4 regions of the Saliniradius amylolyticus genome follow, and region 4 is predicted to be linked to each of the others. Evidence: predicted binding sites of a transcription regulator. Region 4 holds the regulator's gene; each other region holds the start of a gene.
What was found. The regulator FliA, encoded in region 4, starts transcription of late flagellar genes. The targets are predictions, from matches to a motif close to CTAAAGNTNNNNNNNNNNNNGCCGATA.
Positions count from the first base shown of each region.

Region 1 (8,099 bases), 350 kb from region 4:
TTTTATTTGTAACCTATTGGTTTTAAGTTTTATATTCTGTTGATAAATTTAGCTTTTATAGGGTTTTCTGGTGTAAGAGTGATAAGTTATCTGTGAGTTATTGCATTCCAGTAGTTCATGTTGCGCCAGTCTTTTCTTTTCTTTTTATTTCCTCCCTGTTTCATGTAATTGGTTGTTATATATGTGGTTTATTTCCCTTTTCTTTGGGGTGGCAAAAAAAATCCTAAAGGAAGCAAGTTGCCGCCCGATAACCTAGGTAAGTCGAACTACAACCTGTATGACGGCTTATCGAATTAACACATAGATTGAGGGTGTAACTATGGCCTTATATGTAAATACAAATGTCAGCTCGTTGAATGCTCAGCGTCAGCTGATGACTTCAGGCAATAATCTGGACCAGGCGTTTGAACGCTTGTCATCAGGCTTCCGTATTAACAGCGCAGCTGATGATGCGGCTGGTCTTCAAATTTCAGATCGTCTGGAGTCTCAGATTCAAGGTCTGAACCAAGGCAACCGGAATGCTAATGATGGTATTTCCTTGGCTCAAACCGCCGAAGGTGCGATGAACGAAGTCACTAACATGTTTCAGCGTGTGCGTACTCTGGCTTCTCAAGCTGCCAACGGTTCAAACACCGATGAAGATCGCTTAGCGATCCAGGAAGAAATTCGTTCATTGATGACAGAGGTGAACCGTATAGCATCAGATACCACTTTTGGTGGTCAGAATCTGCTGGATGGTAGCTATGAAGCGAGCTTCCAGGTTGGTGCAGACGCGGTCCAAACCATCGGCTTCAGCATGAAAGAAGTGGGAAATACCGCGAATGGTGCAAACAGCCTGACGGCTAACGGCGGCTTTACCCTGTCGGGTATTGGCGGTATTGCCAGTGCCGTTACCGGTAACGCTTTGACGGACGTTGTTGGTGCCAATGGTGTTTCAGCCTTCTCGGCATTAGACACCACGTTGGCCTTGGCTGATATTGCCTTTAGTGCCGCTAGCCTTGCTGCGACTACAATTTCTGTTTCCTCACAGGTTAATGCTCAGTTAACACTTGCGAGTATGGATTCATTGATTGCGGTGGTGGATAAGAAGCGTGCTGAGTTGGGTGCGGTTCAGAACCGTTTCCAGTCTACGATTAATAACCAGGCCAACATTTCTGAGAACTTGTCGGCAGCGAAATCTCGTATCAAAGATGCAGACTTTGCCGCTGAAACAGCGAAGCTGACGCAGAATCAGATTCTGCAGCAGGCTTCTCAGACTATTTTGGCTCAGGCCAACCAGCGTCCTCAAGCTGCATTGAGTCTGTTGGGATAATCTCTCAAATCTCTCAATCTCTCTCTAAAAAGCCCGCTTTTAAAGCGGGCTTTTTTTATTTTACTCAATGAGGAAGCTTATGGTGGGCTCAAGCTAATGGTTAATTGATAAATGTACGAAAAAACTTCTTAAGTAATTTTTTTGTCTGCCGTTAAAGGAATTGTCCGGGGGTGAGAGACCGGACAGAAGAAGAAGAGAGATAAGGTTGGGGGTGAGAGCCCAACCGTCTTTTCCAAGAGAGATTGAGGAGAATAGTCATGCCATTATTTGTAAACACTAATGTTAGCTCATTAAATGCCCAGCGCCAACTGATGAGTTCGGGCAACGGTCTGGACCAGGCGTTTGAGCGTTTGTCATCGGGCTTCAGAATTAACAGTGCGTCGGATGACGCGGCGGGTCTTCAGATTACCGACCGTCTGCAATCGCAGATTATGGGTCTGAACCAGGGCAACCGAAATGCCAACGACGGCATCTCTTTGGCGCAGACAGCCGAAGGTGCCATGAACGAAATGACCAGCATGTTCCAGCGTGTTCGTACATTGGCCTCCCAGGCAGCGAACGGCTCGAACACGGATGAAGACCGGATTGCGATCCAGGAAGAGATTCGGGCATTGATGGATGAAGTCAATCGAATCGCGTCGGATACGACCTTTGGTGGTCAGAACCTGTTGGACGGCAGTTACTCAGCGAGTTTCCAGGTTGGTGCAGATGCGGTGCAAACCATTGGCTTTAGCATGAAAGAAGTGGGAAATACCGCCAATGGTGCGAACAGTTTAACGGCCAATGGAGGTTTTACCCTGTCAGGTATAGCGGGTATAGCCAGTGCGGTGTCGGGCAATGCGCTAACGGATGTCATTGGTGCGAATGGCGTGTCGGCCTTTTCGGCACTGGATACGACGCTGGCGTTAGCGGATTTGGCGTTCAGTGCAGCGAATCTTGCCGCGACCACGATATCGGTATCCTCCCAGGTCAATGCGCAGTTAACCCTGGCGAGTATGGACTCATTGATTGCAGTGGTGGATAAGAAGCGTGCTGAGTTGGGTGCGGTTCAGAACCGTTTCCAGTCCACGATTAATAACCAGGCCAATATTTCAGAGAACCTGAGTGAAGCGAAGTCGCGAATCAAAGATGCGGACTTTGCGGAAGAAACCGCGAAGCTGACTAAGAATCAGATACTGCAACAGGCTTCACAGACCATTTTAGCGCAAGCCAATCAGCGCCCTCAGGCAGCACTGAGTCTGCTTCAAGGGTAAGCTTTTCAATCCCAGTAACGCTACTGGTTGAATTATTAAACTCCTGCAGGGTCGCCCTGTGGGAGTTTTTTGTATGAGAGTGGGAAGTAAAAGTTGTTATAAAACAGGGTCTTGACTATTTTTTTTAAGATTTTTAAAAAAAACATTAAAGCCTGAAGATATGGGGTCGATAAACAGTTTAGACGACTTGTATCTAAAGTCGCTCTGTAGAGTTGGAGGCGTAATGCTTAGGGGTAGGCTAGCGTCTCAAATACAAACAAAAGCGGAGGCTATATTATGCCATTGTATGTAAACACCAATGTCAGCTCGTTGAATGCTCAGCGTCAGTTGATGAAATCTGGTAATTCGCTTGATCAGGCATTTGAGCGCCTGTCATCAGGTTTTCGTATTAACAGTGCATCAGACGATGCGGCTGGTCTTCAAATTTCAAACCGTTTAGAAGGCCAAGTAAATGGACTAAACCAAGGTAACCGTAACGCGAATGACGGTATTTCTTTGGCTCAGACAGCTGAAGGGGCAATGGAAGAGATTACAAACTCTTTCCAGCGTGTGCGTACCCTGGCCTCTCAGGCGGCCAATGGTTCAAATACTGATGAAGACCGCTTAGCGATACAGGAAGAAATTCGCTCACTCATGGAAGAAGTTAACCGTATTGCTCAAGATACGACGTTCGGTGGTCAAAATCTGCTGGATGGTAGCTACGAAGCGAGCTTCCAGGTTGGTGCAGACGCGGTCCAAACCATCGGCTTTAGCATGAAAGATGTCGGTAATACAGCCAATGGTGCAAACAGCCTGACGGCCAACGGCGGCTTTACCTTGTCGGGTATTGCGGATATAGCCAGTGCCGTTACCGGTAACGCTTTGACAGACGTGGTCGGTGCCAATGGTGTCTCAGCTTTCTCGGCGTTAGACACCACGATGGCCTTGGCTGATATTGCCTTTAGTGCAGCCAGTCTCGCCGCAACCACCATTTCTGTGTCTACTCAGGTTAATGCTCAGTTAACACTTGCGAGTATGGATTCATTGATTGCGGTGGTGGATAAGAAGCGTGCTGAGTTGGGTGCGGTTCAGAACCGTTTCCAGTCTACGATTAATAACCAGGCCAACATTTCTGAGAACTTGTCGGCAGCGAAATCTCGTATCAAAGATGCAGACTTTGCCGCTGAAACAGCGAAGCTGACGCAGAATCAGATTCTGCAGCAGGCTTCTCAAAGTATCTTGGCTCAGGCAAATCAGCGCCCTCAGTTGGCACTGAGTCTACTTGGCTAAAACAGGTAGTGCCTCTAATATTGAGAGAGGTACCGGCTTCGGTACCTCCTCTTAAGCCAAGTGGTAGGAGGATATATGTCAGTCAGCAATATTCCGGATTTTGTCAGCTATTCACCTAAGATTGGAGAGGGAGCGTATTCAGGTGATGGAGCAGAAAAGCGAACAGTACTTGAGGTGTCCCAAGGTACGCAAGAGACGGCCAGTAAATCTCAGCGCCGCGATAGCGAACCCGTGCCTTCAGAGCAGTCAGCGTCGTCGTCCTCAGATGATAAAGAGTCTGTTATTGAACAATTAACTTCGTTGAATGAGCAATTCCCGCTCAAATCCACCAGTCTCGTATTTGAATTCGATGACGCCAACGACCCGCCCGTGGTCAAGGTTGTTGATAAAGATAGCGGTGAGGTGATAAGAGAAATACCGCCAAAAGAATTGAGAGAAATTGCTCAAGCTCTGAGTGAGATCGCCGATAATCTAAATAGAGGTTCTGGTATACTGTTCGATGAAAAGTCGTAAGCAGTAGGCCAATTACGGAGGTACTATGCCGACAATTACCAATGCAGGAGTTGGTTCCGGGCTTGACCTAGAGTCGATCATTTCTGCCACACTACAGGCGAAGAATCAGCCTAAACTGCAAAAGTTTGCCCAGCGCGAGTCTGAGCTAAACGTGCAGTTGACAGGCATTGGTGCCATTAAGTCGGTCATGTCCAAGTTGCAAGAAACGGTTGAGGACTTGCTTAGTGCGGACAAATTCAATCAACGAGTTGCTACTACCAGGCAACCAGATAATGCAGATACTTTAGGTGACTTGGTTGATGTTAAAGCAGCAGAAACCGCGACACCCGGCAACTTTGACATTGGTGTTGTACAGATTGCCCAAGGCAGTCGCGCGGTAACTGACACATCGAATCCGGCCAATACTTTCTCATCTGCTGACGAAGTTATTACTACTTCTGCCAGTACTTTATCGTTTGCCGCAGGAGGCAAGTCATTCGATGTTGCCATCGATGCCAACGCCACTTTGGAAGACATAAGACAAGCGATAAATAACTCCGATACCAATTTCGGTGTGTCTGCCAATATTGTAAATACTGGTTCTGAAAGCTTGTTGGTGATCGAGTCTAACGAAACCGGTGCGGGTAATGATTTAACTATCACTAACGACAATGCTGAGCTTGACAGACTTTCTACGGTTGCAAACGGCGGGGGTGCAGGGGGCCTAGCAATTGCCGCCGAAGATCAAGCTCAGGATGCCATTATCGAAGTAGATGGTATCCAGATTACAAATGCCACCAATACCTTTACAGATGCGGTCCAGGACTTAACGATTACCGCTAAACGGGAAAGTGTATCTGGTGAAGTGGCCAAAGCGACAGTTGATTACGATAAAGAGGGTGTAACCAAGAAAGTGAACGACTTTGTTAAGGCGTTCAACAACACCATAGATATGCTCAACCAGCAATCATCTTCTGTAAATTCACCGCTTTTTGGTGATGCAACTATTCGCTCAATCAAAGACCAATTGATTGGCGCATTGTCAACAGAGGTGTCTGGTGCCGGTGATTTTAAAACAATGTTTGATGCAGGTCTCGAGCTGAATGAAAGCATGAAGCTGGATACATCCAATGTCATTACTAGCTTAAGCGAAGCTTTAGACAATAACTTTGCGGATGTTGGTAAATTGTTTACTAATCCTGGTGGTATATCAGAGACCTTTAATAATATTTTGTCTACTTATGTTGAGACAGGTGGGGTTCTCAAAGACAGACAAGATTACCTGAATGAAGAACTGGATGATCTCACTGACGATAGACTCGACCATCGGTATCAAATGCAGCAGTTAGAATCCAGCCTTAGAGACAAGTACGCCTCTTTGGATACGTTGATTGCGAGTATGCGCAGTTCCGGTGACTATCTTATGGGACAACTGGCCTCTCTTCCGGGCTTTACATCCAATAAGAATTAGTTAATAGAACAGAGTATTAAGAGGTATGGTTATGAATACGAAGGTTAAGCACTATCAGAAAGAGGCATTAAAAACACGGCTCGCCGGTGCAGATCCTTATGAGATTACTCAAATGCTAATGAATGGTGCTCTTGAGTCTATGAAGATTGCCAAGATTAATATTGAGCAGAAGGATCTCGAGAATAAGAGCCGGTTCTTGTCGAAAGCCACGAGCATCATAGACTCTTTGCGTTTAAGTCTTAACATGGAGGTGGGCGGAGAAATGTCAGAGAATTTGGCTTCTCTGTACGCCTATATGTCAGAGCGTTTATTGGATGCATCCGTCAATAATGACACTGCAGCTATTGATGAAGTAATCGAGCTTTTCTCAGGAATTAAAGACGCCTGGGATCAGATTCCGAAAGAAAGCCGTGAGCAAGCGTTCCAACAGATGGAGCAACGGGCAGTGGCGTCCGGTGGTTGATATTGACCAAATAAAACAGCAACGCCAACGCTTTGAGGAGTATCTTGAAAATAAGGATTTCTCGAACGCGTTGGTGGAATTTCGCCAGCTGGATAGTTCTTTACGTAGCCTTTCCACCGAATACCTAGCTTCTCTGTCTGAACATGATCGCGCTTACCTGAACGAGTTGGCGCTTCGTCTCCGAGACAACACCGAAAACTTAGAGAAAGAAGCCGCGCGTCTTGTTGATATTCTGGCCCCTTTTAATAAGAATAGTGCTCTTAATAAAGGTAAGCACTATCGGAAAGATTGATGGATGAACTAAAAAAAGAGTTGGCTGAGCTGGAAAAGAGGCTTGATAAAGCTAAGGCTCAACAAGAGCAACAACGAGCCTTTGAACAGGAATCTCAGCGGCGATTCGATAATAACTTACTTGCCTTCAAGCGTTTCTTCCCTGAAATTTATGAGTCCATTTGCAGCTACACTCCGAGCGATGACTTTCGGGTCTTTGTGACTCCTACCGGGGAAGGCAACTATATTCCCAAAGGCCAGTCTGTTCCCATTTATTCTGAAGAACCGATAGCCCAGTCAAGAAGACAAGTTGAACGAAACGTCGCCAACCCAGTATTCGGTCGGTCTTCCTTGTACGGTAAGCCGGATGAGGCCACCAAGACAGATGAACGCTTGCATATGCGATATATGTGCAAGTTAGCTGAGGCGATAAATCAATTTGATCATAAAAATGAACCTAAGTTAGATAAATTACCTGAGCACTATCCGACGTGTATTGTCTTCGGAATTGGGCTTGGGTATCACTTGCCGATACTCTTTGAGCAGCATCAGTTCGATTATATTTTCCTTTGTGAACCTGACTTTGAAACCTTCTATGCAAGCTTGTATTGCACAGACTGGTGTAGTTTGATGGAGAAGGTCGATGTTGAGTCCGGCTGTTTATTCATTCAGGTTGGCATTCCCTATGAAACATTTTTTAATGTTCTGAGAACGACGTATCAGAAAATTGGAGCGTTTTCTCTGATCAGTAGCTTTTGCTACCAGCATACGCCGGTGGACGAAGTTAATAAGTTGATCAAGGAATTCTTTAACAACTTTTATCAGGTGCAGTTTGGCTACGGTTTTTATAACGACGCGCTGACAGGGTTAGCGCACGGCATTCGTAATGTTGAAAAGCCAGCTAACTTTCTACTACGAACCAGAGTAAACCGTCGCGTCCTTTCTGATATTCCTGTGTTTATTATTGGTAATGGCCCGTCACTCGATCAAGCGGCGTCTGTTATTAAGGAAAACGCCAACGAAGCAATAATTCTGGCTGCGGGATCAGCGTTTCAGTCGTTGCTAAAACTGGGAATTCAGCCAGATTTCCATGTCTTGGTAGAGCGCCCGAAAATCACTTACGATGTGGTTTGTGACACTCTGCCTGAAGATATCGTTGCCAAGACCAATCTGCTTGCTGTGGATGTCATTTATCCAGACGTGTTGGATAAATACGAGTGGGCTGGATTAGGCCTTAAAGGACCGGAAGCGGCGACCGTCTTTATTCAGCAGCAATATCTGAGAGAGTCGGGGGCGTTAATGGCCTCCTTGCCTAACGCTGCGCCGTTAGTCGCGAACACTGCGCTATCCTTTGCTTATATGATGGGCTTTCAAGAGATCTACCTGTTTGGGGTTGATAATGGCTATCCAGCTGACGGAGACAGTCATTCTCAGTTCAGTATTTACAAAGATGTGAACTTCAGCGATCGGTTCAACTTGGACACCAACGCAGAGTTTGAGCTTCCTGGAAACCTGGGGGGAACCGTAAAAGCAACGAAACTCTTGGCCATAGCGCGTCAGCAAATGGCC
Region 1 covers NZ_CP029347.1:1,193,376-1,201,474, forward strand. Annotated here, with positions in the region: gene HMF8227_RS05640 (flagellin N-terminal helical domain-containing protein) at 320-1,312, shown strand; gene HMF8227_RS05645 (flagellin N-terminal helical domain-containing protein) at 1,570-2,565, shown strand; gene HMF8227_RS05650 (flagellin N-terminal helical domain-containing protein) at 2,842-3,834, shown strand; gene HMF8227_RS05655 (flagellar protein FlaG) at 3,910-4,347, shown strand; gene fliD (flagellar filament capping protein FliD) at 4,373-5,797, shown strand; gene fliS (flagellar export chaperone FliS) at 5,829-6,260, shown strand; gene HMF8227_RS05670 (hypothetical protein) at 6,253-6,552, shown strand; gene HMF8227_RS05675 (motility associated factor glycosyltransferase family protein) at 6,552-8,099, shown strand, end outside.
Region 1: the regulator FliA is predicted to act here: its motif matches at 1,440-1,466, upstream of HMF8227_RS05645 (flagellin N-terminal helical domain-containing protein).

Region 2 (8,099 bases), 830 kb from region 4:
TTCAGGTACTGCAGTCACTACAATCCGTTCAGGGCAAGCTGCCACTGGTGGTGTTTGTCACCGCCTACGACTCCTACGCCATTAAGGCATTTGAGGTGCACGCGCTGGATTATCTGCTAAAGCCCATCGAAGAAGGGCGGTTGCAGGCCGCGGTCGATAAGGTGCGTCAGCGGATGAGCGAACTGGGTGAGAGTCATCATACTCAGCGCCTAGCCGAGTTAGTAGCGGAGATGACGGGCGATGATTGCGAAGCTATTCTGCATCGGCTGGCGGAAGGTGAACCACTTAATCCGTACCCTGAGATCCTCGCCATTAAGGATGGCAGTGAGACGACCCGGGTGCCGGTCAAGCAGGTGCAATGGGTTGATGCTGCCGGCGACTACATGTGTGTGCATACCACCGATGGCACCCATATTATGCGAAAGACCATGAAAGAGTTGGAGCAGGAGTTGGACCCACGTACCTTTGTACGGGTCCATCGCTCGGCTATTGTGAATATCCGCTACGTGTCAAAACTGGTGAGTCATGTCAGTGGCGAATACCATCTGGTGCTTAGCAATGGCACGGAATTAAAAGTTTCCCGCAGCCATCGCGATCGCGTAAAGAGCCTGATTGGTCGTTAAGCCAGCTAAGCCTCGGTAGACAGCAGATCAAACATCTCAGTTTGAATGCGCACCAGATAGGGATCCAATGGCTTTCGTTGACTCCAGGTTTGTGCCAGGGGCACTTCGCAAACTTTGGCATTTTGTTCGCCCAGCATAATGCCACTTTTACCTGCCAATGCGGCCTCGACGGCATAGGCTCCCAGCTTGGAAGCTAACATACGATCCAGACTCACCGGTGAGCCGCCTCGCTGAACATGGCCCAGAATAACCGGGCGGCACTCAATGCCGGTGCGCCGGTTGAGATCTTCGGCCAGTGCATTGGCGCCGCCCGGCCAAAGATTCTCTGACACGATAACGATATAACTGCATTTACCACGAATTTTCTGCGCCTTTTGGATATGGCGGGTGAGGGCGTCAATGTCGATTTGTTCCTGTTCGCACAGTTCGGGTAACAGCACCTGTTCGGCGCCAGAGCCTACTGCGGCACTTAGGCCAATAAAGCCGGCATGACGGCCCATCACTTCAATCAGAAAAATCCGTTCAAAGGCATCGGCGGTGTCCCGTACCCGATCAATATTCTCCAGTGCAGTATCAATAGCCGTGTAGTAGCCGATAGTGGCGTCGGTTCCAAAAACGTCATTGTCGATGGTCCCCGGCAGGCCGATAACCTGACCGTCCCAGAAATGGCTTAAGTGTTCCGCACCACGGAAGGAACCATCGCCACCAATCACGATTAAGGCATCCACCCCAGCCTGCTGAAGATTGTCGGCCGCCTGCTGCGCCCCCGCTTCGGTCTTGAAGGGTTCGCAGCGGGCGCTTTTTAACAGGGTGCCTCCGCGTTGAATGATGTTATACACATCGCCTGGTGTTAGAGGCTGGTACTCTTGTTCCATCAGGCCGATATAGCCGTGCTGGTAACCTAATACGTTGAGGTTGTAATGGTGGCCGGCCAGCACCACGGCCCGAATAGCGGCGTTCATACCGGGGGCGTCCCCGCCCGAGGTGAGCACGGCGATGGTTTTAATGCCCATAGCAACTCCTGGAGTAAACAAAATGAAGCTTTGCTTCGTTTAGGTTACATTAACGGGGTTAACAAGGGAAAACAGACGATGACATTCAAGCGATTATTTGTGGCGGCGGCGATGGTTCTGACCCTCGCTGGTTGTTCAACCACTTTTGTCTATAACAACCTGGATTGGTTGGTGCACTGGTATCTTGACGACTATGTGGATCTGGACCGGCAGCAGAAGCGTGAATTTGACCAGAAGATGAGTCAATGGTTGGACTGGCACCAACAGCAGGAGTTGCCTCAGTACCGGGCTCAGTTAAAGCAGCTGCGTGAGCAGCTAAACCAGGGTGCAATGACCGAACCACAGTGGCTGGAGCATTTTGAGCAGGCCAGGGGGCATTGGGAGCGACTAAGAGATACCCTGGTGCCCGACTTGGTGCCTCTGGCCAGAACATTATCCGATAAACAGATAGCGTCAATTTTTAAAGAATTAGAGGGCAATGATCGCGAACGTCGGGAAGAACGGGCGGAACAGCTGGAAGGACTCAATCAGCAGGAAATCTTTGAAGTTCGTTACCAGGAAGTGGTTGAGGATTTAGAGCGTTGGGTCGGTGAGTTGCATGATGCTCAGATTGAACCGGTAAAAGTTTATCAGAGCCGTTATCGCTCCACCTTTGAACCCTGGATGGCTTACCGCCAGCGCTGGCGTGATGCGGTAAAAAAACTATTAATAGAACACCGTTCAGAGCCAGACTTTAAGCGTCGCTTTGTAGAGGTGATGACTCGGGTCGAGCAATTTCAGGGCGATGAACTGCCTCGGCTAAGAGAGGTCAATCGTCAACACTATGCCCATCTTCTGGCTCAGTTGCTGCCAGGTCTCGATGACAAACAACGCAGCCATCTGAACCGGGAGTTATCTGAGCTGATTGGCGATATCAACAGCATGCATGAGGAATAAGCGGGTGAAGCGGTCTTATGACCTGACTATTATCGGCGGCGGTATCATAGGTACGGCTCTGGCCTGGCGTCTGAGTCAGCGTTACCCCCGAAAACGTGTAGTATTGTTGGAGAAAGAATCTGAGGTGGCGCTGCATCAGACCGGGCGTAACTCCGGTGTTATTCATGCCGGAGTCTATTATCCGCCTGACAGCTTAAAGGCACGGTATTGTCGTCAGGGGCTGAAGGAAGTTATCGCGTTTTGTCGTCAGCAACAGATTCCTTACGCTCAGCCCGGTAAATTGATCGTCGCCACCAGCGAGCAAGAAGTTCAGCGCCTTGAAAAGCTGTGGTTTCGTTGTCAGGACAATGGCTTGCAGCCGCAGTGGGTGGACGCCTATGAACTTCACCGAATGGAAGCGAACATTAGCGGAAAAGCCGCGATAAGAGTCAAAGATACCGGTATTGTGGATTACGCCCGTGTCGCCCGGCGAATGCTGGAACTGGCGCAGAAAAACGGTGTTGAGGTCCGTTTTTCCGCTCAGGTGCAGGGACTGGATGAAGGAAGCCAGGGTGTCACTGTAAAAACGAATGAAGAGGTCATCCAGACGGAACGGCTGGTGAATTGTGCCGGACTGATGACCGACCGCCTGGCGCGTATGATGGGGCTCGAACCGGATTTTCAGATAATTCCTTTTCGCGGAGAATACTTTCGGTTGCCGAAGCGTCTGAACCAGATCTGTCGGCACCTGATCTATCCGGTGCCGGATCCCTCACTGCCTTTCCTTGGGGTACATCTGACCCGAATGATCGACGGTTCGGTCACGGTGGGGCCTAATGCGGTATTGGCCGCCGGACGAGAAGCTTACCAGTGGCGGCGATTTAGCGGCACGGATTGCATGCAAATGGCCACGTTTGGAGGCTTTTGGCGTTTGATGGGGCGTTACTGGCAAAGTGGTCTTGAAGAGATGAAAAACTCGCTTTGGACATCAGGCTATTTACAACAAGTCCGTAAATACTGCCCGCAAATTCAACGGCGGGACTTGCAACCATACCCCAGCGGTATCCGGGCTCAGGCAGTCAATGCTAAAGGCGAGATGCTGCATGATTTTCACTTTTTGCAGACGGAGCGCAGCCTGCATGTTGGTAACGCGCCGTCACCGGCAGCCACCTCGTCCATTCCTATTGCCGATGCACTGATCCAAAAGCTTGTTGGTGACGGGGAGCAACATTTCTAATATATCGAAAATAAAGACCATGATATTGCAGTTTTGTTCTGTTTAGTAATGGACTTTAATTGAGGGAGTTAGTCATCACGAGGAGGTCCCCATGGGATTATTAGTTGAAGGGCGGTGGCAGGATAAGTGGTACGATACCGATAAGAACGGCGGCAAGTTTAAGCGCCAGGAGTCACAGTTTCGCCATACTGTCAGTGATAACGGTCCCTTCAGGCCGGAGTCAGACCGTTACCATTTGTTCTTGTCTTTGGCGTGTCCCTGGGCTCACCGAGCGTTGATTTTGAGAAAGCTGAAAGGTCTGGAAGCACATATCGATATCTCCATTGTTTCCCCCGACATGCTGGAGAACGGCTGGGAATTCAGTGATTACCCGGGGAGCACTGGCGATAAGCTTTATGGTTTGGATTACATGCATCAGCTGTATACCAAAGCCAAACCCGATTACACAGGACGAGTGACGGTACCCGTGCTTTGGGATAAAGCGAGGCAAACCATCGTTAACAATGAATCGTCCGAGATCGTGCGTATTTTTAATTCCGACTTCAATACTCTCACGGATAACAAGCTGGATTTTTACCCTGCCGAGCTGCAACCAGCCATCGACAAGGTCAACGATTGGGTGTATCACCGCATCAATAATGGCGTTTACAAAACCGGCTTCGCCACGACTCAGGAGGCTTATGAAGAGGCCTTTGGAGAATTATTTGAAGGGTTGGATTATGTGGAGCAGATACTGGCTGAGCAACGCTATCTGGTGAAGGGACAGCTAACAGAAGCCGACTGGCGGCTTTTTACCACCCTGGTGCGCTTCGATCCTGTGTATGTGGGCCACTTTAAATGCAACCGACAGCGGATCGCCGATTATCCAAATCTGTCCAACTACTTGAGAGAGTTGTATCAGCATCCCGGTATTGCAGAAACCGTCAATCTGGATCAGATCAAACGGCATTATTACTACAGCCACACGATGATCAATCCAACTCAAGTCATTCCTAAGGGGCCGGAGTTAGATTGGCAGCGTCCGCATAACCGGGCCGACAAGCCCATTTAACGTCGGCGTCGAATGTAGTCTTGCAGTGGGCCTTTGATACTGTCGAACTTGAGTTTGTATTGCTCGGTGAGCGGAACACTTTCCAGGGTGCGGAATAACTGACGACAGCGAGTGATCATCTGAGGCTCTGGTTTCTCCATCATTTCGAACAGCTTCATCATGCACTGCAACAGGTTGATGGTCACGCCGGTGTTCATAGGGGCGAGCTCCAGCGCCTTGGTAAAGCTTTCGTATGCGGCCTGGTATTGACCGCCTGCGTAGAAGGCGCGACCTTCCTTGCTAAATTTATTGTAGCTGGCCTGCGCCTGGGCTTGCTGGCGCTCGGTGCGGGTGACCAGAAACTGGGTACTGGGATCCTCTGTCAGTTCAGAGTCCTTTATCTGGGCCATTAACCAGTTGCCATGCTCGTATTCACCCAGAGAATAGGCCAGAGTCATCGACTCAGGAGCCAGGTGAATAGGGTAATCATCAAAACGGGTGTCAATGTCTTTCTGAGTTCGAGTGAGTGTCAGCTTGGCGTCCAGCAGTCTTCCATCGAGGACATTGATGCGAGCACCGATTAACTCCTCGAAAATCTCAAAGTCGAAGGCTTCCCGGGTGCGAGTTAACAACTCGTCGCGGCGGTTACGCTCAATGGCTACCATGGCTTCTTGCTGAAGCTTGTTGCGCTGGTTCTTATCATCGGCGTGCTCGGCCTCATCCAGTATACTGCGCACATAATTACACAGGTGGATGACGCTGCGGTGCACAGAGCGCTTGGTCTGACTTAAGATGGCCTGACAGCATTCTTTAGCCAGAGTCCAGTCACCAGCAGCCCGGGCAATTTCGCAGCCCAGAAACTGGCGTTTTAATGACAGCGGTGAGGTGTCGATGGCTTTACGAATATGCTCGATGGCTTGCTCAAAGTCTTCTCTGTTGGAATAGCATTGAGCCAGAATATCCAGTCCGTCGGCGGCAAAAAGACGTTTATTCAGAATGCCGCTGGCTGCATAAATGGCGTCGTTGAGTTTGCCTTGGTTCATATAAGTACGGGCCAGGGCCACGCTCACCCAGGGCAGCGGGGTCGCCTGGCTCTTTTCCAGTGACTTGAGGATAGACAGGGCCTGCTCATTTTGATTCAGTAACCACAGTAGTTCCACCAGCAACATCAGGCAGTATTGCTTGTACTTTTGATTATGCTGAATAAATTCACGGCACAAATCGGCGGCAGCCTGATAATTTTTTTCTGAAATCTGCTTATAGATAGGCAGCAGCGTCTGACGCTTCTGATAGGCTTTACTCAGACGGCTGTTTATCTGTGCCTGAGAAAAAGGCTTGATAATAAAGTCATCGGGGCGTTTTTCCATACTGCCCAGCACCACAGGCCGCTCGCTGTCGGCACTGACCATGATAAACAGGGTGCTGGGACTGATCAGCTTTCGTTCTCTGAGTTCCTCCAACAACTGAAAGCCGTTTTTCTTATCACTGCCCAAATGCAGATCGGCGATCACAATATCGAATTTTTCTTTGCGACAGGAAGAGACCGCCGTTTCACCATTGTTGGCGATCACCACGTTGGTGGCACCCAGGTTGTTCATGACTCCCCGCAGCATAATCAGGAAGGGACGTTGATCGTCCACGATCAGAATACGCTTGTTGTGGTAAGACAATGCCGCCATGCAGAGAGCCTATCTCCTTTAAACCAATTCGTTAATACTTCCCGACCAACGCATCATCTTTCAAAGCGGCAATGAAAGCAAGTCACCGATTTTGTTAAAGGTTTTAAACGCTCATACGATAAACAGGTAGGTGTGTTGGAGAAACGTCATGATTCCGATTATTGACAGTGATATTGAGTTTAGCGGCCAGTTAGGGCAAACCCTGCAACAGGGGCATGGCAGCGAATTCAATTTGATGCTGTCTATGTTGATGGAAGATTGGTTACACCGGCCAAGGATAGAGCCGAGTAGCGACACTCCCGCATCTGACTCTGTACTGGCAGAGTTATCAGTAGCCCCTCAGGCTGCGCTGAAAGCCGAACCAATACACTGGTCCATGGAGGAGAAAACGGGTGAACTGGTCCGCCAGAGCCAGTTAAGCTCGGCCAGGCTATGGTCGGCCATGCACCCTTGCCCGATGTCGCTGCACAATGATCCTAAGCATATCGATGATGAGGTGATGGGCAATATGTCCTACCCGGCTCAACAGCGGCTGAAAGGTCAGGTCGATTCTTCCGAGGTATCTCAGGATGCCACAGGCTTGTATGAGATATTGCAGGATCTCAAGCCTCATTCCGGACTGTCTCAGGCGGCCTAACAGGGTTCGGGTCAGTATTACCGTGCGTGGCAGCGTTTGTATTTAAGGCCGCTACCGCAAAAACAACTCTGGTTGCGTGGCCATTTGACAGGTCCGGAATCCGGGGCAATAACACCATCCCTATAGCGCCACTCACCGTGCTCTACCACAAAGTTGGAGGTTTCCCGTAATTGGCAGAGCTGACCTTGCTCCCGGTAGTACGCGCAAAACTGCACTTGTTCAGGATGGTTTTGTGAGGCCGAAGTGGTGGCCTCAATGCGCAGAGCCAGCCATTGACTGCTCGCAGCCGCTTCTTCCAGTGCCTCGGCGCTCAGGCCCGCTCTTTGGTCTGCACTGTAGGTCTTTAAAATATAATCATAATTCTGGCTGGCATAGGCGCTGTATCGGGAGCGCATCAATGCCTCGGCCGAAGGTGGAGAACACTGCCCCAGAATCAAAGGCTCGCAACAATCAGCGAAGCTTAGCCCAGAGCCGCAATAACACTGCATAATCAATCCGCATGGGTAACAAAGCGCCTTACCATGGACCATAAACCAGGGTGTTGTCCAGATCCGGGCGGCGCAAATTCACCAGTGTAACCTGATATTGTGCCGCTAAGGATTCCAGGCGTTCATAGTCCAGCCACTGCTTAGGTAAATCGTCGGTCAGAATCAGTCGGCATTGGCCGGCAGTGATGATCTTTTCCAGCCACTGTTGAGCATCTTCGGCTTCGGGACGACGAAGGTGCAGGCAATCGGGCTGTGCCAACTTAAGAGTATCCGATAATACAAAGGTCCAGCGTCTGTCGGTTGTGCCTTGTTGGTAAAGCTGAACCAGCCTGCCACCGTCGGTCAGCGATGCTGTTGTTAGCGTGGGAAGCTGTGGGTAGTCAGAATTCAGTTTTACAATTGCCATTATCGTTACCTGTTTGTTTATACAGTATATGGAATACATTAGTACTGTATAAATAAACATGCAAGTGTTTT
Region 2 covers NZ_CP029347.1:1,674,526-1,682,624, reverse strand. Annotated here, with positions in the region: gene HMF8227_RS07900 (LytR/AlgR family response regulator transcription factor) at 1-623, shown strand, start outside; gene HMF8227_RS07895 (6-phosphofructokinase) at 629-1,636, opposite strand; gene HMF8227_RS07890 (DUF6279 family lipoprotein) at 1,715-2,572, shown strand; gene lhgO (L-2-hydroxyglutarate oxidase) at 2,577-3,788, shown strand; gene HMF8227_RS07880 (glutathione S-transferase family protein) at 3,880-4,839, shown strand; gene HMF8227_RS07875 (response regulator) at 4,836-6,497, opposite strand; gene HMF8227_RS07870 (VC2046/SO_2500 family protein) at 6,646-7,134, shown strand; gene HMF8227_RS07865 (YchJ family protein) at 7,152-7,622, opposite strand; gene HMF8227_RS07860 (hypothetical protein) at 7,651-8,028, opposite strand.
Region 2: the regulator FliA is predicted to act here: its motif matches at 6,592-6,618, upstream of HMF8227_RS07870 (VC2046/SO_2500 family protein).

Region 3 (8,099 bases), 340 kb from region 4:
ACTTCGCTTCACTCAGGTTCTCTGAAATATTGGCCTGGTTATTAATCGTGGACTGGAAACGGTTCTGAACCGCACCCAACTCAGCACGCTTCTTATCCACCACTGCAATCAATGAGTCCATACTCGCCAGGGTTAACTGCGCATTGACCTGGGAGGATACCGATATCGTGGTCGCGGCAAGATTCGCTGCACTGAACGCCAAATCCGCTAACGCCAGCGTCGTATCCAGTGCCGAAAAGGCCGACACGCCATTCGCACCAATGACATCCGTTAGCGCATTGCCCGACACCGCACTGGCTATACCCGCTATACCTGACAGGGTAAAACCTCCATTGGCCGTTAAACTGTTCGCACCATTGGCGGTATTTCCCACTTCTTTCATGCTAAAGCCAATGGTTTGCACCGCATCTGCACCAACCTGGAAACTCGCTGAGTAACTGCCGTCCAACAGGTTCTGACCACCAAAGGTCGTATCCGACGCGATTCGATTGACTTCATCCATCAATGCCCGAATCTCTTCCTGGATCGCAATCCGGTCTTCATCCGTGTTCGAGCCGTTCGCTGCCTGGGAGGCCAATGTACGAACACGCTGGAACATGCTGGTCATTTCGTTCATGGCACCTTCGGCTGTCTGCGCCAAAGAGATGCCGTCGTTGGCATTTCGGTTGCCCTGGTTCAGACCCATAATCTGCGATTGCAGACGGTCGGTAATCTGAAGACCCGCCGCGTCATCCGACGCACTGTTAATTCTGAAGCCCGATGACAAACGCTCAAACGCCTGGTCCAGACCGTTGCCCGAACTCATCAGTTGGCGCTGGGCATTTAATGAGCTAACATTAGTGTTTACAAATAATGGCATGACTATTCTCCTCAATCTCTCTTGGAAAAGACGGTTGGGCTCTCACCCCCAACCTTATCTCTCTTCTTCTTCTGTCCGGTCTCTCACCCCCGGACAATTCCTTTAACGGCAGACAAAAAAATTACTTAAGAAGTTTTTTTATCACCCGGCTGAAGCCTATCAGGGCAAGGGGTTCGGGGTTATCTTGCTCAAAGAGATTTGCTACCATTGCCGCCATTAACGCACTCGGAAAACCTCAACCTATGAAGTTTATTTCCTTTAACATCAATGGCATCCGCGCTCGACTACACCAGCTCCAGGCGCTGATAGACAAACATCAACCGGACGTGATCGGCTTACAGGAAACCAAGGTGCATGACGACCAATTCCCCCTTGCCGATGTACAGGCCATGGGGTATCAGGTGCATTATCATGGTCAGAAAGGCCACTACGGTGTGGCCTTGCTCAGCAAGCAAGAAGCGAGTGATGTTCGTTGTGGCTTTCCCGGTGATAGTGAAGAAGCACAACGACGGATGATTATGGCCACTTATAAAGACGAAAATGGACAACCGGTCCGCGTGCTGAACGGTTACTTCCCTCAGGGTGAAAATCAGGAACATGAAACCAAATTTCCCGCTAAGCGTCGTTTCTACGCCGACTTGAATAACTATCTGCGCGAGTATCACCGTAACGACGAGCAGTTGATCGTGATGGGCGATTTGAATATTTCTCATCAGGATCGGGACATTGGTATCGGTGAGCAGAATCGTAAACGCTGGCTACGGACCGGCAAATGCAGCTTTCTTCCGGAAGAGCGAGAGTGGCTGAACAACCTGTTAAGCTGGGGGCTGAAAGACAGCTTCCGCAGCCTGAACCCAGACGTCGACGATCAGTTCAGCTGGTTTGACTATCGCTCAAAGGGCTTTAACGACAACCGCGGGCTGCGCATCGACCTGATCCTGGCGACCACGCCTCTGCACGACAAACTCGCCGACGCCGGCATTGATTACGAGCTAAGGGGCATTGAAAAGCCATCTGACCACGCGCCGATCTGGGCTGATTATTCTTAATGTGGGGATTAACACCACTTCAGATCGCTGCTTGGGCCGCCTTAATTGTTTTTGTGTTGCTCGGCCTGCGCCACCAGTCGCCCAGTGAATTACTGGGCGATAGGCGCTCACAACACCTGGTATTCGGCTCAGCCGCCTGTGTGTTTTTCCTTTGGCTATTTCGTACCGGCATCTACGACGGCCTGAATGTGCACTTTTTGTGGCTAACTGCACTGACATTAGCCCTAGGCTACCGCCGAGCTATTATAAGTGGGATATTAGCGCTTCTCGGGGTTACTTTGATAGGTTATGAAAGCTGGCCCATGCTGGGTATCAACGCCACCTTAGGGGTAATCATTCCCATCAGCCTGAGCTATATCATCTACAACGTGGTATTTCACAAATTACCGCGTAATGTGTTTATTTATATATTCCTGTGCGCCTTTGTCCCCGGTGCACTGATGATCGCGTTAAAAATGACCCTACTGGGTGGCTACTACCTTTTAGAGGGCATTCACAGCTGGCCGGTGATCCAGGATAACTACCTGATTCTTATTCCTTTACTGTTATTCCCCGAAGCCATGCTCAACGGCATGACGATGACGCTGATGATCATTTATAAGCCCTCTTGGGCCTACACTTTTTACGATAAGTTTTATCTGTTCCATAAATAAACGAGTACTGGCCCTCGCGAAGTCTGTCGTCGTTCCACAAACAGTGGAATATAATATTCTCCAGGGATACTATGTCTGTAATACCCCCGATTAAAAGGAAACTACAATGACCAGACCCCTGGCCCTTTCCAGTCTCGCGCTCTTGATATTAACCGCCTGTGGTGACGTCACTCCCACAGCGACCGAACAAAGCAGCAACGATAAAGCCAAGAACGCTCAACAGCGCGTGCATCAGAAACTCGAACAAGATCCTTTTTATAAACAGCAGATCACCTCTCAGCCACTGCTACCGGCAAATTTAAGTGAGCCCTATATCCAGTGCCCGCTTTCTTCATCTCAAAGCGGTGATTACAAATCCAGTGAACAGGTGGACTACAGCCAGCCAGGTTGGGAGCAGCGTATCGCCGCAGACTGGGACTACTTTGATAGCAGTGAGGAAGCAGGGAGAATTCTGGTTATCGACTTTCAACAGCGCGATCAAAGCCTGGCGTATCGCTATCTGGCCAACGCCAATACTCAGGATGATCTCTATGAGCCCTGGAGCACCTCCAAGATCATGGCTATTACAGGTGCTGTCAGCAAGGCCAGAGAGCACGGCGTAGGGGCACGCAGTCTGGCCGGCGGCGTTGTACCAGTGCCGGATCTTATCACCAGCATCAATAGCTATGCTCCTTTTGGCCAGGCTAACGGTAACTCCAACTCTATTGCCACCTACCTGGTCAATGCTGCCGGGCGCGATTACCTGACCTCACTGTTTCACGATAACTGGCTAAAGCTCAGTAACGATAACGTCAGCTTGCGCGGTGCCTATTACCGGGAAGTATTCAATCCGGGCGAAGATCTCTGGCTCGACCCCGAAACGGGCAAAACAGCGCCCATGCCAACACTGGAAAGTAACAGCGACGATCCTGGATATCGTGATTACCGGTGTGATGATTGCGGCCTGACCGGCAACAAACCCATGACCACTCTGGCTCAGGCTGAATGGCTTAAGCGCCTTGCGTCTCACCAACAGGATAAAGCTACCCGCCACCCCAATCTGACGGCCGAAGACGTGCAAACACTGTTTTATGGCACCGGTCACTCTGATGAGCAGCACCAGTATGGTGGGATGCTTCAGGGAATCTCACGAATGCTGACTCATGCCTTAGCCAAGGGCATTGATGCCGATACTCAGGACCCCAAGGCCACGTTGGATAAATCCACCGACGGGCAGTGGCGAATTTTCCAGAAAATCGGTTGGGGGCCAAGCGGCACCCGTGGCCGCTCAGAAGTAGTGATACTGGCGCAAGTCTGCTTGCCAGAATATCAGGGAGGTAAAGCCTTCACGCTAGCAGCTCAATCGTCGGTGGAAGGTAATGATGAGGCGTTGGTCAGCAATGCAGGTCAGAAACTGCAAAAGCTGATGACCCATTCGCTAGAGCAATATCTGAACAGGTAACCCTAAGATGATATTGGGGAGCTTCATCCGCTGACTCGCCGTAGCTTCATCTCTACTCCTCTGCGGCTTCCCTGCCGCAAAGGAGTAGAGATGACTCCCCAATAGCTTGCAATTACTACAGGCCCACAGCCACCCCTTCACGTCTGGGGTCAGCACCACCGATCAGCTTGCCATCCTTAAGCACTATGCCGTGCAGACCGCTGTTTAAGTCAATCACCTTAACCTTGTGTCCTCGCTGTTCAAACCAATCCTTGTGCTGTTCAACCGGCGTCCCCTTTTCAAGGGCCGTATAGTCATTACGGTTAGTGATCTTAGGTAGATTGATGGCCTCCTGAATATTGAGATCCCAGTCCAGCACCCCCACCATTGTCTGGGCCACATAATTAATGATTCGGCTGCCACCGGGCGACCCCACAACCATATAAAGTTCCCCATCTTCTCTAAATACCATGCTGGGTGCCATGGAGCTGCGTGGACGCTTGCCCGGCTCAATGCGGTTGGCCACGAATTGATCACCATATTGAGGCACAAAGGAAAAGTCTGTCATTTCGTTGTTCAGCAAAAAGCCTTCCACCATCAGCGAAGAGCCAAAAGCCATCTCAATCGTGGTGGTCATCGACACAGCATTACCTTGCGCATCCACAATCGAAACGTGACTGGTGTTGGGTAGATCATAAGCGTTGTCGGCCGCAAAGCTATTACCCATATAAGGCTTACCGTGGCGTGCAGTACCCATATCTTTTCGTTTATCCATCAGTCGGGAACGCCCTTTAAGATAAGAACTGCTGATAAGCCCCACATAGGGCATACCGGTGTGATCGCTGTCCGCCACATAGCGTTCTCTGTCGGCAAAGGCTAAACGCGACGCTTGGGTCAGAAGATGCAGGGCCTCAGGAGAGTTGGGCTTATATTGAGCCAACTCATAAGGCTCCAGCATCTTTAATATTTGCAGCACGGCGATCCCTCCAGACGAGGGCGGGGCCATACCGCAAATATCATACACCTTATATTGACCGCACACCGCGTTGCGTTCAGTAGCTTCATAAGCGGCGATATCCTCGGCGGTTAAAACTCCGGGATGGATAGACGCTTTTTGCACCTTTTCGGCAATTTTGTTCGCAATTTCACCATGATAGAAAGCATCCGCGCCTCCCTGAGCAATCTTGTTCAGGGTACTTGCCAGCGCAGGGTTTTTGAGGAGGTGCCCCGGCCGAACCGGCTTACCATCGGGATAGAAATAGTTCTTGGTCTCCGGAAACTGCTTCACTCCAGGGTGGATCTCCAACGCCACCAGCTTGGCGAGGCGGGGGGACACTTTAAAGCCCTGCTCGGCCTTAACCGCCGCCTCGTAAAACAAATCCTGCCAGGGCAACTTACCATGTTTGCTGTGCGCCAGCTCCAGCGCCCGCAGCACCCCTGGCACACCCACTGCCTTACCACCGACAATGGCATCTCGCCAGGCCATTGGTCTGCCGTCTTCTAAAAACATATCTGCGGAGGCCGCTGCCGGGGCCTTCTCACGTCCATCATAGGTGTAGAGTTTTTTCTTTTCGTTATCCCAATAAAGGATAAAGGCGCCGCCCCCGATACCAGAGGACTGAGGCTCAACCAACGTCAGCATGGCCTGAACCGCAATAGCCGCGTCCAGAGCCGTACCGCCCTTTTCAAGAATGTGCTTACCCGCCAGTGAGGCATGAGGATTGGCGGCACTGACCATATATTTCGATTTAACCACTGCCTGCTTTTCTATATAGCCGGTGGCCGCCTCGGGCTCACGATCCTCTCTGGGTGGCTCGCTGGCCATCCCTGAAGCGGTCAATAGGGCCAGCAAATAACAACTTAATTTACGCAAACTACATCTCTCCTATTGATAAATCTTCGGATCCGGGGTCCGCTTTTCCAGGAACGCTTGAAAAGCTTCCTTTGCGGCTGGGCTTTGAACCTGTTCCAGAAAAAAGTCCAGCTCCTCGTTCATATGCGCGGTGACCGCCTGTTGCTCATACTTCATCAGCTTCTTGGTCAACGCCAGCGCATACTTTGGCTTCGCTGCCAGTTTTAAAGCCGCCTGCCAGGCACTGGCTTCCAATTCAGTTTCGCTGATAACCGCATTCACCAGACCAAACTCCCGCGCCTCTTCGGCCCCAAAGGGTTCAGCCAGCATTAGCCATTCGGCGGCCTTACGATGGCCCACCAACTTAGGCAACAGGTAGCTGGAGGCATACTCCGGCACCAACGCCAGATCAACAAAAGGCAAAGAGAACTGGGCATTGTCGGCGCAATAGACCAGGTCACAGTGCAGCAGCAAGGTGGTGCCAATACCTATCGCCCGGCCCTGTACCTGAGCCACCACCGGCAGCGGACAGTTTTTTAACGCGTGCATGAAGCGCACCGTATCGCCTAAGTGCTCATTGCCGGCCTCGGCGAAAACTGAGATATCATTACCCGCGGTAAAGTCGGCGCCTTCCCCACGGATTAACACCGCCCGCAAGCTCTCATCTTCTTTGGCTTTTTCCAATGCATCCGCCATCGCCGCATACATAGGCAGAGTAATGGCATTTTTCTTCTCTGACCGTTTTAGGGTCAGCACTAACACAGCCTGTTTGTGATCGATGCTTATCATGCTCGACTCCGTCGCACGTAAAGACGCCCACTTTATCAGGCGCTTAGCAATTTCGCTATAAACATGGACTGGGCTGGTCGTTACTAACAAAAATGGCTACTATACCTGCAAAAAATCGTCGCCCTATGTCATTGCCTCTAAAACCTCATCAATACGCTGGCCCCTTATTCTTGGCTCTGCTTTGTCTGTTGCTGTTTGCTGCACCGGATACCCTTTATCAACAACTGATCTACGATCGAGTGTTAGTTCGAAGCCATGAGTGGTGGCGATTGCTTAGTGCCAACCTACTGCACACTAATATTAACCATTTGCTACTCAACCTAGCGGGAGTGGCTCTGCTTTGGGCACTGCATGGCGATTATTATCGCACCGGCGGGCTTCTGCTGCGGTTTATGCTATGCGCATTAGGCTGCACTTTGGGGCTTTTCTGGTTTGTCGAAAATATGCTGTGGTACGTAGGTCTGTCCGGAGCCTTGCACGGGCTCTTTGCCTGGGGCGCGGTGCAGGACATCCGCTATGGTCTTAAATCAGGCTGGCTGCTGCTCGCTGGTCTCATCGCAAAGCTGGCTTACGAACAGTGGTTTGGCGCCAGCGCCGATATTAGTCGCTGGATAAACGCCGCTGTCGCGACCGATGCGCATCTTTTTGGAGCTTTGGCGGGCTTTATGATCGTGTTAGCAGAATGGTGCTCACAAAAGATGTTACGTAGCCCCCAATAAATGCCGGTCAGCATTTAACGAAGAATCCGGTTGCTTGATCTCAACCTTATTGCTTTGTAAACCTATCTCCCCATACTGGCGACCAAGGCAATCTGACTAACAATTTTTGGACCTCTATTTCATGCGAACGAGACTTATCGCTGTATCACTATTAGCCAGTACCGCCTTCGCCGACGATGCCGCCATGGCGCCTTTTCAAATCCCCAACCTACCCGCCGATGTGACGATTGATGGGAAAATCGATGAGTCGATATGGCAACAAGCCGGTGTGCGTGAGCTCAGTTACGTTACCTGGCCAGACGAAAATGCCCCATCCCCTGTGAACACCACACTGCGCATTTTTGAAAGTGGTGACACGCTCTACCTGGCGTTTGATGCCAAAGATCCAAACCCCAATGATATCAGAGCCTTTTACAGTGACCGTGATAACATCTGGAGTGATGACGCTGTGGGCGTCAAGCTGGATACCTTTAACGACAGCCGCCTTGCCTATCAGTTTTTTGTGAATCCTTTTGGCGTACAAGGGGATGCCATCGAAAATGAAATGACCGGTCAGGAAAGCGACAGCTGGGATGCCATCTGGCAATCGGCCGGCCAGATCACCGAAGATGGCTATCAGGTCGAAATGGCCATCCCGCTGCGGATATTAAATTTTAAAGAGTCGGATCGCACCCAAACCTGGCAGGCCGAGTTTGTGCGCTTCTACCCGCGTGATGAACGCTTACGCTTGTCCAACTTACCTAAGGATCGCAGTAATG
Region 3 covers NZ_CP029347.1:1,184,543-1,192,641, reverse strand. Annotated here, with positions in the region: gene HMF8227_RS05635 (flagellin N-terminal helical domain-containing protein) at 1-859, opposite strand, end outside; gene xthA (exodeoxyribonuclease III) at 1,102-1,908, shown strand; gene HMF8227_RS05625 (energy-coupling factor ABC transporter permease) at 1,908-2,561, shown strand; gene HMF8227_RS05620 (hypothetical protein) at 2,668-4,002, shown strand; gene ggt (gamma-glutamyltransferase) at 4,118-5,806, opposite strand; gene HMF8227_RS05610 (enoyl-CoA hydratase) at 5,867-6,622, opposite strand; gene rrtA (rhombosortase) at 6,748-7,341, shown strand; gene HMF8227_RS05600 (carbohydrate binding family 9 domain-containing protein) at 7,463-8,099, shown strand, end outside.
Region 3: the regulator FliA is predicted to act here: its motif matches at 963-989, upstream of HMF8227_RS05635 (flagellin N-terminal helical domain-containing protein).

Region 4 (8,099 bases):
TCTTGCCCACTCCACCTTTCTGATTGGCCACCGTCCAAATCTTCATAGCCAATTTCTCTCGGCAGACTTGCCATCAATGGCAATACGGGCCTGCATATCAGCCAGACACCTTCATTTCAGCCAACACGTGCTCCACCACCTGGTCGATGGGTAAGTCTTTGGACGACAGTCCGGCACTCGCGACTGCCTGCGGCATGCCATAGACCACAGAAGTCTTCTCATCCTGAGCCCAGATAGTGGCACCTTTTTGCTTCAAGGAACGGCAACCTTCCCGTCCATCGGCCCCCATACCAGTCAGCACAATCGCCAATACATCGCCACCAAAAATACGTCCGAGCGACGCAAAGCTGAGATCCACACTTGGCTTATAGGTCACCCCACTGATGGTGGCTTCCTGAATGATCTTGATAGAACACTGCTGAGGGTTGCCTTCCATTAACATCTGAGTGCCGCCGGGAGCAAGATAGGCATGGCCAGGCTTGAGTACATCGCCCTGAGCGGCTTCTTTGACTCGGATCTTACACAGCCCATCCAGGCGCTCGGCAAAGGCCTTGGTAAAAGTACCGGGCATATGCTGAACCAATAACACCGGATAAGGGAAGTTCGCGGGCAGATTACTCAAAATTTGTTGTAGTGCCACAGGACCACCGGTTGAGGCCCCAATGGCAAGAACCTTATAAGACTTGCCTGACGCCCGTAAGGGCTGGCGCCGCTGCGACTCCCCGGAAGGGGTGGGTCGAGTCGTGTCAGGCCGAGCGGTTGGTGTCAGGGGGCGCTGCCGTAAACTGGCTCGGGGCCGGGAAGGCATAAAATGGCGCTTGCGCGCCAGACTCTTTACCTTCTGTCGCAAAAGAGTCACTGCCTCTTTGCGATCCTGAGCGATATCTTCGAATTTCTTCGGCAGAAAATCCAGCGCACCAGCATCAAGGGCGTCAAGAGTAGCCTGAGCGCCCTCGTGCGTCAGTGAAGAAAACATAATGATCGGGCGCGGCGACTGAGCCATGATCTTACCCACGGCGGTAATGCCATCCATGATCGGCATTTCCACGTCCATGGTGATGACATCCGGATCCAACTGCTCGGTAAGAGTCAGCGCCTCCTTCCCATTTCTGGCCTGTCCTACAACCTCCAATCCTGGTTCCTGATCCAAGATTTCCGCTACTCGACGCCGGAAAAACGTTGAATCATCCACCACCAGAACTTTATACGCCATTCCAACTACTGCCTTGTGTTATCGGGATTTTTTACCGTAATGCTTAACCAGACTGGGGATGTCAACGATCAGCGCAATGCCACCATCGCTGGTGATAGTCGCGCCGGCCATACCCGGCGTGCCTTGTAACAACTTATCCAAGGGTTTAATGACCACTTCTTCCTGACCGATGAGACTGTCCACCACAAAGCCAAACTGTTGAGTGCCTTGCTGCACCACCACTACATGGCCTTTGCTGCGGTCAATAGGTTCGGGGCTCGGATTACGCACCAACCATTCCCGTAGGTAGAACAAGGGAATGGCTTTGTTACGCACAATCATGGTCAGCTGACCATCCACTGTATTGGTGCGGCTCTCATCCACATTAATGATCTCGCTGACGGCACCCAACGGCAGAGCAAAGGTCTGTTCGCCAATCACCACCATCAAGGTTGGCAGGATGGCCAGCGTCAGTGGCACTTTGATGTCCAGACGAGTGCCCACATTCTTTTCAGAGTCGATGTGGATGGTACCATTTAACTGGTTGATCTTGGTTTTGACCACATCCATGCCCACGCCGCGACCGGAGATATCGGAAATTTCGGTCTTGGTGGAAAAGCCGGGGGCAAAGATCAGGTTAAAGGCCTCGGTATCCGACAGACGCGCCGCCGAATCCGGATCCAGAACACCACGATTGATGGCGATTTCTTTAAGTTTCTCCGGATCCATACCTTTACCATCGTCTTGAATGGTCAAAAGGATATGGTCGCCTTCCTGTGACGCGGCAAGCTTGACATTACCCATGCGCGGTTTACCAACGTCTTCCCGCTCGTCAGGCATCTCAATGCCATGATCAACCGAGTTACGCACCAAGTGCACCAAGGGGTCAGCCAGAGCTTCCACCAGATTCTTATCCAGATCCGTCTCTTCCCCTTCCAAACTAAGGGTAATCTCTTTCTTCAGGCTGCGTGCCAGGTCCCGAACCACTCGAGGAAAACGACCGAAGACTTTCTTGATCGGCTGCATCCGGGTCTTCATCACCGCGCCTTGCAAGTCGCCAGTCACCACATCCAGGTTGGAAATGGCCTTGGTCATGTTCTCATCGGTCACATTATTGCCCAGCGTCAGCAAACGATTACGGACCAATACCAGCTCGCCAACCATATTCATAATTTCATCCAGACGCTTCGTGTCCACACGAACGGTTGTTTCCGCCGGCGGAGCAGCGGCGGCTTTACGCTCTGGTTTCTTGTCATTGGTCGCCGGTTTCTTCACTGCCGGTGTGGGCTTCGGCGCAGGAGCAGGCTTGGGAGAGCCAGACTCGGATTTGGGAGACGGACTCGGCGCCGGAGAGGGAGAGGGGCTGGGTGCTGCCGACTTGTCCTCATCAGCACCAGGGCCTTTACCCTTACCATGCAGCTGATCTAGCAGAGCCTCAAACTCGTCTTCGTCAATCTCTTCATCACCCTCACCAGAAGATGTTGCCGCAGCTTCTTTAGTGGATTTCTTGTCAGGTTCTTCACCCGCCTTGAACTTACCCTCTCCATGGAGTTCATCCAGTAAGGCTTCAAATTCTTCATCGGTAATATCCTCATCACCGTCTTCACCTTTTTTCTCTCCGGATGGAGCCGCTGAAGCTGCCTCTTTTTCAGCCTTGGAGGGACCGCTGCCCGGACCGTGCAACTCATCCAGCAGCGCTTCGAATTCATCTTCGGTGATCTCATCAATGCTGTCACCCTCTCCTGCCTGTTCAGCGTTTTCAGAGGGTGTCGGCGCTTCCGGCTCAGGGTCGGGCTCGGGCTCTGCTGGCGCAGATTCGGCGGCCGCCTTTTCATCTTCCGATTCCGGTTTGCTAAGGCGATGCAGGGTGTCCAGCAATTCAGGAGAAGCGGGCTCCAAATCCTCTCTGGCTTTAACCCGCTCAAACATATCGTTGACAGTATCCAAGGACTCCAGGATTACATCCATTAAATCGGATGTCACCTGACGCTGACCGTTACGCAAGATGTCAAAGACGTTCTCTGCGCCGTGACAAATATCCACCAACTCAGTTAACGAGAGAAATCCAGCGCCGCCCTTAACGGTATGGAAGCTGCGGAAAATGGCATTCAGCAGATCTTGATCATCTGGGTTGTTCTCCAGATCCACTAACTGCTCCTGAAGCTGGTCGAGTATCTCGCCCGCTTCGATCAGAAAGTCCTGTAGTATTTCCTCGTCAACATCGTAAGCCATTTCAGCCCCCTAAAATCCTAAGCTCGACAGCAAATCGTCCACATCATCCTGACCGGTCACAACATCGTCGCGATTCTCGGCATCGATGATGGGGCCTTCAGCCTCTCTGGCTTTATCGGAATCAGACTCAGATTTATTAGCTTTTTCATTGACTTCCGGTTCACCAAATACAGTCAACATGTGAACCAGACTGTCTTCCACCTCTTTAACGAGGTCGATGACTTTACGAATCACCTGCCCAGTTAGATCTTGATAACCTTGAGCCATTAACACTTCGGTCATTAATTCGGTCAACTTAGCCGTGTCATTGTTCGACTGCTCCAGCAAGGCGTCCACCTTATGGCACAGCGCTTTAAACTCTCCCAGCTCAATGTCACGGCTCATCAGACGCTTCCACTCGGGCAGTATCTCACCGATATTCGCATTCAACTGCTCCACCATGGGCATACTCTTTTCTACCGCGTCCATGGTGGTATTAGCAGCCTGCTCCGTGGTTTCGATCACATAGTTTAGTCGGGTCTTGGCGTCGGGAATGTCTTCATTGGCCAGGTTGGCAATGCGGGCATCCAATTGAAAGTTATTCAATGAATCGTGCAGCTGGCGGGTCAGTTTGCCCACTTCGGCAAACAGCTCGGTGGAGTCCCGCAAGCTGATGGATTCCAACAGCGCGTTAGCTCCCTCATTATCGCCTTGCTCAAGCAATTGCACCAATTCCCTGGCTTCTTCCAGGGAGATGGGGGTATTGGATTTATCTGTCATCGGGCGTTCCTTATTCGGGTAGGAGGCGCCGGATTAACCCAGGCGTTCGAAAATTTTGTCGAGCTTTTCTTTCAATGTGGCTGCAGTGAACGGCTTAACGACATAACCGTTGACTCCGGCCTGGGCCGCCGCCACGATTTGCTCTTTCTTGGCTTCCGCGGTCACCATCAATACGGGAAGGTGCTTTAGATTATCATCGGAACGAATGGCCCGTAACAGGTCGATACCTTGCATGCCCGGCATATTCCAGTCGGTCACGACAAAGTCGAAATCTCCCTGCTGAAGCATTGGCAGTGCAGTGTTACCGTCGTCCGCTTCCTGGACATTGGTAAAGCCAAGATCTTTTAAAAGGTTTTTAATGATTCGTCTCATTGTTGAAAAGTCATCAACAACAAGAATTTTCATATTTTTATCCAAAACTGCCTCCGATGAGGATTGCACTGATTAGAATTAACATACTGCTTTCTAGGCGGCCTGCCAAGTTTGCATCCGAGTCCGCAAACGCAACATCGCCTGGCTATGAATCTGACTCACCCTGGATTCACTGACGTCAAGTACCTCGCCGATCTCTCGTAAGTTCAACTCTTCGTCATAATACAGGGACAATACTATGGCTTCCCGCTCCGGCAAAGTGGTAATCGCGTGGGCGAGCGCCTTTTGAAACGCACCTTGTTCCAGATCACGATAAGGCGTGTCTGCCTGGCGAGACTCTTCGGTACTGAGCACATCTTCTGTTACTCCCAGGTCCTCAATACCGATCATCCGACCCGCATTCACTTCATTGAGCATCTGGTGGTAATCATCCACGCTGACCTGCATTTTCTCAGCCACTTCCAGATCGCGAGCGTCGCGACCGGTCTCTTTTTCCACCTCGGAAATAGCTTCGGCAATAGCGCGGCCATTCTTATGCACCGAACGCGGGGTCCAGTCACCTTTTCGAATCTCATCCAACATGGCACCGCGAATACGGATACCGGCAAAGGTTTCAAAGCTGGCTCCCTTGGAACCATCAAAGTTTTTGGCCGCCTCCAACAACCCGATCATCCCCGATTGGATCAAGTCATCAACCAGCACGCTGGCTGGCAGTCTTGCCATCAGGTGATGGGCGATGCGCTTCACCAAAGGCGCATGCTGTTCGATCAGTTGACGTTTATCGTCTTGTTGTTGATAAGCTGCCGCTTTACTGTTCACGCCTTATCTCTCTGCATTTGGGGGTCGTGATTTACCAACTGCTCCAGGAAAAACTCCAAATGTCCACCAGCCTGCTCCGGAACCGGCCAACGCAAAGCCTGTTTGGCCAGGTTGGTAATGGCGACAGATGCAGGCGAACCCGGGAAGGCATCCACAATAGGCTGCTGCTTGCGCACAGCCTTACGGATATTTTCATCGAAGGGCACCGTGGCCACCAGTTCCAAAGCGACATCCAAAAATCGATGGGTTACCTTGGACAACTTAGCAAACAACTCCTGCCCTTCGCGCAGGTTTTTAACCATATTGGCCACGACCTTGAATTTGAATACGCCATAATCGCGATTCAAAATTTTGATCAAAGCATAAGCGTCGGTCAGGGAGGTGGGCTCGTCGCAAACCACTACCATAATGTCCTGAGAGGCTCGGGAAAAGCTTAATACCATGTCGGAGATACCGGCGGCGGTATCCACAATCAGAACATCGATTTGGCTTTGCAATTCACTGAAGGCGCGAATCAAGCCAGCGTGCTCTGTGGGGCTGAGTTCGGTCATACTCTGGGTGCCGGAACTGGCTGGGGCAATCTTGATGCCATGAGGGCCCTCTACCAGAATCTCATCCAACAAGCACTCGCCGGACAACACATGAGACAGGTTCTTTTCGACTCTCAGCCCAAGCATAACGTCCACGTTAGCCAGTCCCAAGTCGGCGTCCAGCACCATAACGCGCTTGCCCTGCTTGGCCATGGCGATAGCCGTGTTCAGGGTGATATTGGTTTTACCCACACCCCCTTTTCCCCCTGTGACCGCAATCACTTTAATCTGCTTAGGCTGATTCATTCTTCGTAAGCTACTCGCCTGATCCTCAATCATATTGATACTGCTGAGTTCACCGCTCGTTGGGTTTTGGCCGCTCCGAGCGCAAATTGTTTATAGAGTCTGGCCGCGCATGAGATCAAATATTTTGCATCGGCCGCCTTAATGTCTTCCGGCACTCTCTGACCATCGGTCAAGTAACTTACCGGCAAGCGCTGCTCGATCGCGACACTGACAGCTTCCCCTAAACTGTAGCACTCGTCTAATTTTGACAGAATACAGCCTTTTAGCGGAATCTGTCCATAGGTGTCGAGGGTGTGCGTCATAACCTGACGCTGGGCATTGGCAGCCAGCACCAGATAATGATTGATACTAGCATAACTTGACTGGCTCAATGTATCTAACTGTTTGATTAGGCGAGCGTCTCTTTGCCCGAAACCAGCAGTATCTATAAGCACCAGGCCTTTATTACGGAACTGATACAACAAATCGGACAGTTCTTCGGACGTGGCGGCCTTTTTCACCTGGCAACCAATGATTTTGCCATAAGTCGCCAACTGTTCATAAGCTGCAATGCGATAGCTGTCGATCGTAATCAGTGCCACCTTGTCACCGCCATGACGACGCGCGTACTGGGCCGCCAGCTTGGCGATGGTAGTCGTTTTACCCGTCCCCGTGGGACCCACCAAGGCCACCACGCCGCCATTGCGTACAATATCGTTATTAGAGGTGTGGATTTTATTGGCCAGCAACTTCAGCAAAAACTTCCAGGCATCTCGCTCTTCGCAATTGGGCGGCGTGTACGACACCACTTCCTCAGCCAGAGATTCACTGATGCCCATCTGTTTGAGCCGCTCGATAAGATAATCGTGTAAGGGGCGCTCCTGCTGACGCTGCTGTTTCATCAGACCAGAGACCTGAAACTCTAAGACATTGCGCAGCGAGGCCAGCTCCTGACGAATGTCGTCCATTGAGCCCTGCTGTGCGGCCGGCTGAGCCTGAGAGGGGACAGGCTTGGGGTCAGCTACAGGTTGAGTCTGAGGACCGGGTTCGGAGGTGGTTTGGGGCTGACTGGGTATGGCACCTTGCTTCTCCAGTAGCGCTCGCAAGGAGTCCTGACCTTCATCACCGATAATCTCACTCAGGCTGGGCGAAGCCTTCGCCTGAGAAGACAGGGTGTCAGATTTCTGGCGCAGCGGAGTGACCGAACTCTGAGCTTTAGCTTGCGGCTGAGCTTGTGGCTGCACCGCGGACTTAGTCGGCTCTTTATCATAGGCTGCCACCACTTCGATGCCATCACCGACCTTCTTTTGCGACATGATTACCGCATCACCGCCCAGTTCTTCTTTCACCTGCGACAAAGCGTCGCGCATGTCCTTTCCATAAAAGCGTCTGATTTTCATGGCCTCTCCCCTCTATTACTGCCCGATGGCACTAACGATCTTGATCTGTTTATCATCCGGTACTTCCTGATACGACAATACATGTAAGCCACTGATCGCGTTTTTCAGGAAACGCGATAACACGGGCCGCAACATGCCAGATGTCAGCAGTACCGCAGGTTCTCCGGCCAGCTCTTGCTGCTGCGCCACTTCGCCGAGTGAGTTCTGCATCTTCTCAGCCAGGCCGGGTTCGATGCCAGCGCCTTCATTGCCGCCAGCCTGAAGAGACTTATGCAACATCTGTTCCAAATCTGGAGATAGCGTGATTACCGGAATTTCCTGACTCGAACCATTGATTTCCTGAACGATCAGGCGTTTTAAAGCGATGCGCACGGCCGATACCAGAACGTCGGGATCTTGACTCTTAGGTCCATACTCGCACAGGGTCTGGATAATGGTGCGCAGATCCCGAATCGGAATGCCTTCATACAACAGGGTTTGCAGCACCTTGACCACCGTACCCAACGGCAT
Region 4 covers NZ_CP029347.1:841,890-849,988, reverse strand. Annotated here, with positions in the region: gene HMF8227_RS04000 (ParA family protein) at 1-46, opposite strand, end outside; gene HMF8227_RS03995 (protein-glutamate methylesterase/protein-glutamine glutaminase) at 98-1,213, opposite strand; gene HMF8227_RS03990 (chemotaxis protein CheA) at 1,232-3,424, opposite strand; gene HMF8227_RS03985 (protein phosphatase CheZ) at 3,434-4,183, opposite strand; gene cheY (chemotaxis response regulator CheY) at 4,217-4,600, opposite strand; gene HMF8227_RS03975 (RNA polymerase sigma factor FliA) at 4,649-5,374, opposite strand; gene HMF8227_RS03970 (MinD/ParA family protein) at 5,371-6,243, opposite strand; gene flhF (flagellar biosynthesis GTPase FlhF) at 6,240-7,589, opposite strand; gene flhA (flagellar biosynthesis protein FlhA) at 7,605-8,099, opposite strand, start outside.